2 regions of the Streptomyces sp. NPDC052052 genome follow, and region 1 is predicted to be linked to the other one. Evidence: riboswitches for the same ligand, from Rfam matches in the RefSeq annotation. Region 1 holds a riboswitch; the other holds the start of a gene.
The links. Region 1 has a riboswitch for S-adenosylmethionine ahead of AB0L71_RS00490 (aminotransferase class V-fold PLP-dependent enzyme). Riboswitches for the same ligand answer to the same signal wherever they lie in the genome.
Positions count from the first base shown of each region.

Region 1 (3,401 bases):
CCTTTTTCCGGCTGTGGACCCAGGAGCGGACCATGAACGTTGTGACCCCGATCGGCGGCGACAGCGTGGCGGACCGTTCCTGGCCCGGCGTGCTGAACCCGTTGCTGCGCGGCGAGGACCTGAGCGCGGACGACACCGCGTGGGCCATGGACCGCATCATGAGCGGTGAGGCGACCGATGTGCAGATCGCCGGTTTCGCGGTGGCCCTGCGCGCCAAGGGCGAGACCGTCGACGAGGTGTCCGGCCTGGTGCGCGCGATGTACGAGCACGCCCACACCATCCAGGTACCCGGTCGCACGGTCGACATCGTCGGCACCGGCGGTGACCTCGCCAAGACGGTCAACATCTCCACGATGTCGGCGATCGTCGTCGCGGGCACCGGCGCCAAGGTCGTCAAGCACGGCAACCGCGCCTCCTCCTCGGCGAGCGGTTCCTCCGACGTGCTGGAGAAGCTCGGCGTCAATCTGGAGCTCACCGCGCAGCGGGTCGTCGAGGTCGCCGAGGAGGCGGGCATCACCTTCTGCTTCGCGGTGAAGTTCCACCCCGCTCTGCGGTACGCGGCCAAGGCCCGCAAGGAACTCGGCGCCCAGACCACGTTCAACATCCTCGGACCGCTCACCAACCCGGCCAAGGTGCGTTCCCAGGCCATCGGCGTGGCCGACCTGCGGATGGCGCCCATCGTCGCGGGCGTCCTCGCCGAGCGCGGCAACTCGGCCCTGGTCTTCCGCGGTGACGACGGCCTGGACGAACTGACCACGACCGCGACCTCACGCGTCTGGGTGGTCCGGGACGGGGCGGTGCGCGAGGAGGCGTTCGACCCGCGCGACATCGGCCTGGAGCTGGTACCGACCCAGGCGCTGCGCGGCGCCGACGCCTCGTACAACGCGGATGTGGCCCGCCGGGTGCTGGCCGGCGAGAGCGGACCGGTACGGGAGGCCGTGCTGCTGAACTCCGCGGCGGCGCTGGTCGCCCTGGACCCGACGGACGGCACGTTGAACGAGCAGCTCGCGGCCGGGATCGCGAAGGCCGCCGAGTCCATCGACTCGGGAGCGGCCCGGCAGGCGCTGGAGCGCTGGGTGACGGTCAGCAACGCCGGAGCGGGCGGCAGCGCCTGAGCCGACGGCAGGTGACGCGGGGCGCGGTCCGGATCCTGGACCGCGCCTTGCGCGTTCCCGCACGTGTGGCAGGATGCTGCGCAGGTCATGAGTGACAGCGACTACGGCCCCGGCCCGCTGTCCGGCAACCCTCCGTCCGTGGCGGGGTGCCCCGGGTGAAGACCAGGCCGTGGGCAGCGAGGCCCGCGGCAAGCGCGGGCCCCTCGGCATCAGTGAATGCCCACCCTCGGGGTCCTGGTCCCTAGGGAGTCTCTTGTGAGCATGCGAATGCGATAGGGCTGACCGGCCCCTCTCCGCACCCCCTGTCACTTTCCGCTGCGCTGCCGCGTATCCGCCGGCGCATGCGTCTCGCTTGCCTCTTACGGGAGTTCGCCATGTCTGTCTTCACTGCTGCCGCCGACCAGTCGCTTTGTACCCCTCTGTCGGTCCTGGGCGAGAATGTCACCGTTCCGCTCGTGACGGGTGGTGAGGTCACCTACGCCGCTCTGGACTACGCCGCCAGCGCCCCGGCCCTCCAGCGGGTCTGGGACGACGTCGCCGCATACGCCCCGTACTACGGCAGCGTGCACCGCGGCGCCGGGTACCTCTCGCAGCTCTCCACGGACCTCTTCGAGAACAGCCGTGCGACCGTCGCCGAGTTCCTCGGCTGCCGCGCCGACGACCAGGTGGTCTTCACCCGGTCGACCACCGACTCCCTCAACCTGCTGGCCGCCGCCCTCCCCGCCGACTGTCAGGTCTTCGTCTTCGAGACCGAGCACCACGCCTCCCTGCTGCCGTGGCGCGACGCCCGGGTGACCTACCTGAACGCCCCGCGCACCCCGGCACAGGCCGTCGAGACGCTGGAGCGCGCACTGGCCGACCGCGATCCCTACGGCCCCGCACTGGTCTGCGTCACCGGCGCCTCCAACGTGACCGGTGAGCTGTGGCCGGTTCAGGAACTGGCGGCGGCCGCGCATGCGCACGGCGCCCGGATCGTGCTGGACGCCGCCCAGCTCGCCCCGCACCACCCCGTGGACATCGCCGAGCTGGACGTCGACTGGGTCGCCTTCTCCGGACACAAGCTGTACGCGCCGTTCGGCTCGGGGGTCCTCGCGGGCCGCGCGGACTGGCTGCGGGACGCCGAGCCGTACCTGGCGGGCGGTGGCGCCTCGCGCCGGGTGGCCCGCCGGGCCGACGGCGGTGTGGACGTCGAGTGGCACTCCACCGCCGCCCGCCACGAGGCCGGTTCGCCCAATGTCATCGGCGTGTACTCCATCGCCTCCGCCTGCAGGGCGCTGACCGAGGCGGGCTTCGAGAACCTGGTCGCCCGGGAGCAGTCCCTCGTCGCCGCGGTCCGTGCCGGTCTCGCCGAGGTCCCCGAGGTCAAGGTGCTTTCGCTGTTCGGCGACGACGCCCCGCGGGTCGGCGTCATCTCCTTCGTGGTGGAGGGCTGGAACAGTTCGCACTTCGCCGCCGCGCTCTCCGCCGAGTACGGCATCGGCGTCCGCGACGGACTGTTCTGCGCCCATCCGCTGGTCCGCACCCTGCTGGGCAGCGACCCGCAGCAGACCGGTGAGTGCGGTGCACCGGAGGCCGGGCCCGGCGAGCTCTCGCTCAACGCGATCCGGGTGAGCTTCGGGGCCGGCACGCCGGACGAGCACATCGAGCGGTTCGTGGGCGCGGTCAAGGAACTGGTGACCAAGGGCGCCCGATGGAAGTACCGCACCGAGGGCGGCCGTTGTGTCCCGGACCGGGGCGCGGCGCAGCTCTGACGGGCAGACAACACGTCGGCGGGGTACGGGCCGGGGAGCCCGTACCCCGCCGACGTGTGAAGTGTGACGAGGGAGGTGTGCCTACGCGTCGAGGCCGATGGCGAAGGCGGCTTCCAGGTCGTGCTGGGAGTACGTACGGAAGGCCACGTGCGTGTCGGTGGCCTCGACGCCGGGGATCTTGCTGATCCGGCCGGGGATGACGTCCGCGAGATCGTCGTGCTTGGCCACCCGGACCATGGCGATCAGGTCGTACGTACCGGTGACCGAGAAGACCTCGCTGACACTGTCCAGCGCGGCGATGGCCTCGGCGATCTCGGGAATCCGGTCCACGCTGGTTTTGATGAGCACGATCGCGGTGATCACGGCTGACTTTCTCCCTCGGTGGCCCTGGCTGGTTCCTTCACTCTATCCGTACGCCCGTGACGCCCCCAGGCGTAGAGGAAGCCGAGGGCGAAGCCGACCACATGCGCCAGATAGGCCACGCCGGGGCCCCCGCTGCCGGCGCCCTGGACCGCCAGCCACTGCAGGACGAACC
Region 1 is NZ_JBFAWU010000001.1:114,450-117,850, forward strand. It holds gene trpD (anthranilate phosphoribosyltransferase) at 33-1,115, shown strand; SAM riboswitch class IV at 1,199-1,316, shown strand; gene AB0L71_RS00490 (aminotransferase class V-fold PLP-dependent enzyme) at 1,490-2,866, shown strand; gene AB0L71_RS00495 (Lrp/AsnC ligand binding domain-containing protein) at 2,948-3,229, opposite strand; gene AB0L71_RS00500 (rhomboid family intramembrane serine protease) at 3,226-3,401, opposite strand, start outside.

Region 2 (3,401 bases), on a different contig from region 1:
CCTCGGACGGGGCTGCGGACGGGGCTTCGGGCTGGGCTTCGTGCGCGGAGACCATGTTGCGGAATCTAGCCCGATCACGAACCGCCCAAACGTGCGAAGTCAGGCCGCGCGGCGCGCGACGTACTCCTCGATCTCGCGCATCGGGGGCCGCTCCGCGGTGTCCACCGTATGGGTACGCGGTACGAAGCCGTTCTCGCCGCGTTCGAACTGGGTGAGCGCAGGCCGGACCAGGTGGCCGCGGGAGAGCCGGAGCTGAGCGGTCCGGTAGATCGCCGCCGCCATCCGGCCGAGCGCCTGTCCATCCTGGTGGCGGTGTTTGCGCACCCCCACATCGACCTGGGCCAGGGCGTCCAGACCCACCGTGTGCAGGGCGTCGACCAGGAGTCCCAGCTCCACTCCGTAGCCGACGGGGAAGGGGAGCTGTTCCAGGAGGGAGCGGCGCACGGCGTATTCGCCACCCAGCGGCTGGACGAAGCCGGCCAGCTGCGGCCAGTGCAGATTGAGCAGCGGGCGGGCCACCAGTTCGGTGACACGGCCCCCCTGGCCCGCGGTGTCGCCGAACGGGCGGTCGTACATCGCCTTGACGAACTGCACGTCCGGCTCGGTGAGCAGCGGGCCGACGATGCCGGAGACGAAGTCCGCCGAGAACTCCTTCAGGTCGGCGTCGACGAAGCAGACGATGTCACCGCTGGTCACCAGGAGCGACCGCCACAGCACCTCGCCCTTGCCGGGCACGGCCGGGATCCGGGGGAGTATCGCGTCCCGGTGCACCACCCGGGCACCGGCCTCCCCGGCCACCCGGGCGGTGGCGTCCGTGGAACCGGAGTCGATCACCACGAGTTCGTCGACCAGGCGGACCTTCTCCATCAGCTCGCGCCGGATCGTCGTGACGATCGCGCCGACCGTCGCCTCCTCGTTCAGCGCGGGCAGCACCACGCTCACGCTTCCGCGGCGCGGGTCCCGTGCCTTGGCGGCGACGAGCCGCTCCAGCGGGCGGTCGGCGGCCGACCAGGAACGACTGACCAGCCAGCGTTCGACCTCTTCGAGCACGGTCGATACTCCCTGTATGTGATCCATCTCGCGGTTCGGACGACTATCTCAACCGTCCAGGGCTTCGGTTACAGTCTTGAACAACGCGGATGGCCGTCGTATGTCGGGGTCCGTCCGCCGAAAAATGCCTGGATCGCTGATCCAGTGCCACAGCGCTCATCCAGAGGGACTGAGGGAACGGCCCGTTGAAGTCCCGGCAACCCTCCCATCCCCCGGCCGTCCATTTCGTTCGAGCCGGGACGACCCCAATTCGCGAGGTCAGGTGGGGAAGGTGCCAATTCCGTCTCGTGGCGAGATGCGTCACGAGGAAGATGAGGAGAAAGGGCCTCGCCTCTCATGGCTGCGCAGACTGTTGCAGTGAACACCGATTCCTCCGCCGATGGTGTCGACCTCGGCCCCGCAGCGGCGCTTTCCTGCCGCGAATGCGGTGAGCGTTTCGAACTCGGCCCCATCTTCGCCTGCGCGTCCTGTTTCGGGCCGCTCGAAGTGGCGTACGACCTGCCGAGCGGCTCTCCCGACGAACTGAAGAAGCGCATCGAGGCCGGGCCCCACAACATCTGGCGCTACGCGCCGCTGCTGCCGGTCCCCGCCGATGTCGCGGACAAGCCCAACATCAACCCCGGCTGCACCAAGCTGGTCAAGGCCGACAACCTCGCCCGCGAGCTGGGCGTCACCGGTGAGCTGTACGTCAAGGACGACTCCGGCAACCCGACGCACTCCTTCAAGGACCGGGTCGTCGCCATCGCCGTCGAGGCCGCCCGCGCCTTCGGTTTCACCACCCTCTCCTGCTCCTCCACCGGCAACCTCGCCGGTGCGGTGGGCGCCGCCGCGGCCCGCGCCGGCTTCCGCTCCTGCGTGTTCATCCCGCACGACCTGGAACAGGGCAAGGTCGTCATGGCCGCGGTGTACGGCGGCGAACTGGTCGGCATCGAGGGCAACTACGACGACGTCAACCGCTTCTGCTCGGAGCTCATCGGCGACCCGCTCGGCGAGGGCTGGGGCTTCGTCAACGTCAACCTGCGCCCGTACTACGGCGAGGGCTCCAAGACGCTGGCGTACGAGATCTGCGAGCAGCTCGGCTGGCGGCTGCCCGACCAGATCGTCATCCCGATCGCGTCCGGATCGCAGCTCACGAAGATCGACAAGGGTCTGCAGGAGCTGATCAAGCTCGGTCTCGTCGAGGACAAGCCGTACAAGATCTTCGGTGCCCAGGCCGAGGGCTGCTCCCCGGTCTCCACCGCCTTCAAGGCCGGACACGACGTCGTACGGCCCCAGAAGCCGAACACCATCGCCAAGTCCCTGGCGATCGGCAACCCGGCCGACGGCCCGTACGTCCTGGACATCGCCCGCCGCACCGGCGGCGCCGTCGAGGACGTCGACGACGAGCAGGTCGTCGACGCGATCAAGCTGCTGGCGCGCACCGAGGGCATCTTCGCGGAGACGGCGGGCGGAGTGACGGTCGGCGTGACGAAGAAGCTCATCGAGGCCGGTCTGCTCGACCCGGCGCTGACCACCGTCGTCCTCAACACGGGCGACGGCCTCAAGACCCTGGACGCGGTGGCCGCCACCTCGCAGGCGACCGCGACGATCCGTCCGAGCCTGGACGCGTTCCGCGCCGCCGGCCTGGCCGGCAACTGACCACCCGAGACCGGAGAAAGGCATCCGCATGAGCGTCAAGGTCCGTATCCCCACCATCCTCCGCACCTACACGGGCGGCCAGGCCGAGGTCCCGGCCGAGGGCGCGACCCTCTCGCAGGTCATCGAGTCCCTGGAGCAGAACCACCCGGGCATCGCCGCCCGTGTCCTGGACGACCAGGGCAAGCTGCGCCGCTTCGTGAACGTGTACGTCAACGACGACGACGTGCGCTTCGAGGGCGGTCTGGAGACGGCGACGCCGGACGGTGCCGGTATCTCGATCATCCCGGCGGTCGCGGGCGGCTGCTGACCGCCGACTTCACAGCGTTATCGGAATTGCCCCCTCTGCGAGAGAAGCGGAGGGGGCAATTCTGTAGGGTTGAGCGCGGTACAGTGTGGGAAGTCCCCCCAGCTGCCCGTGCCGCCCGCATATGAGAATGCGCCTGGCTGCGATAAGAAGCAGCCAAAGTGCGGAAGCACCTTGCGTCAAAAGTCTCCTTTGTCTGGCCCGACTTGCCCTGGATCCTTACGAATTCCCCATATTCGGGCGATCGGTGCTGCCCAGATTTCTCGTCCGATTGACCTGTTGCAGAGGGCAGTTGGGCAGATACATTCGGCCGCGGTCGACGCGTTCCGGCGCACACACCCTGCCCTGTCGGGGAGTGAGTTCTGACCCGGGTCCGCGAAGTGCGGTCCTGCGCAAGGGCCAGTAATAG
Region 2 is NZ_JBFAWU010000003.1:352,904-356,304, reverse strand. It holds gene AB0L71_RS05665 (trehalose-6-phosphate synthase) at 1-55, opposite strand, end outside; gene AB0L71_RS05660 (glucosyl-3-phosphoglycerate synthase) at 100-1,050, opposite strand; SAM riboswitch class I at 1,204-1,368, shown strand; gene thrC (threonine synthase) at 1,387-2,688, shown strand; gene AB0L71_RS05650 (MoaD/ThiS family protein) at 2,717-2,995, shown strand.
Region 2: linked by a shared signal. The riboswitch ahead of thrC (threonine synthase) and the one ahead of AB0L71_RS00490 (aminotransferase class V-fold PLP-dependent enzyme) in region 1 are both predicted to bind S-adenosylmethionine.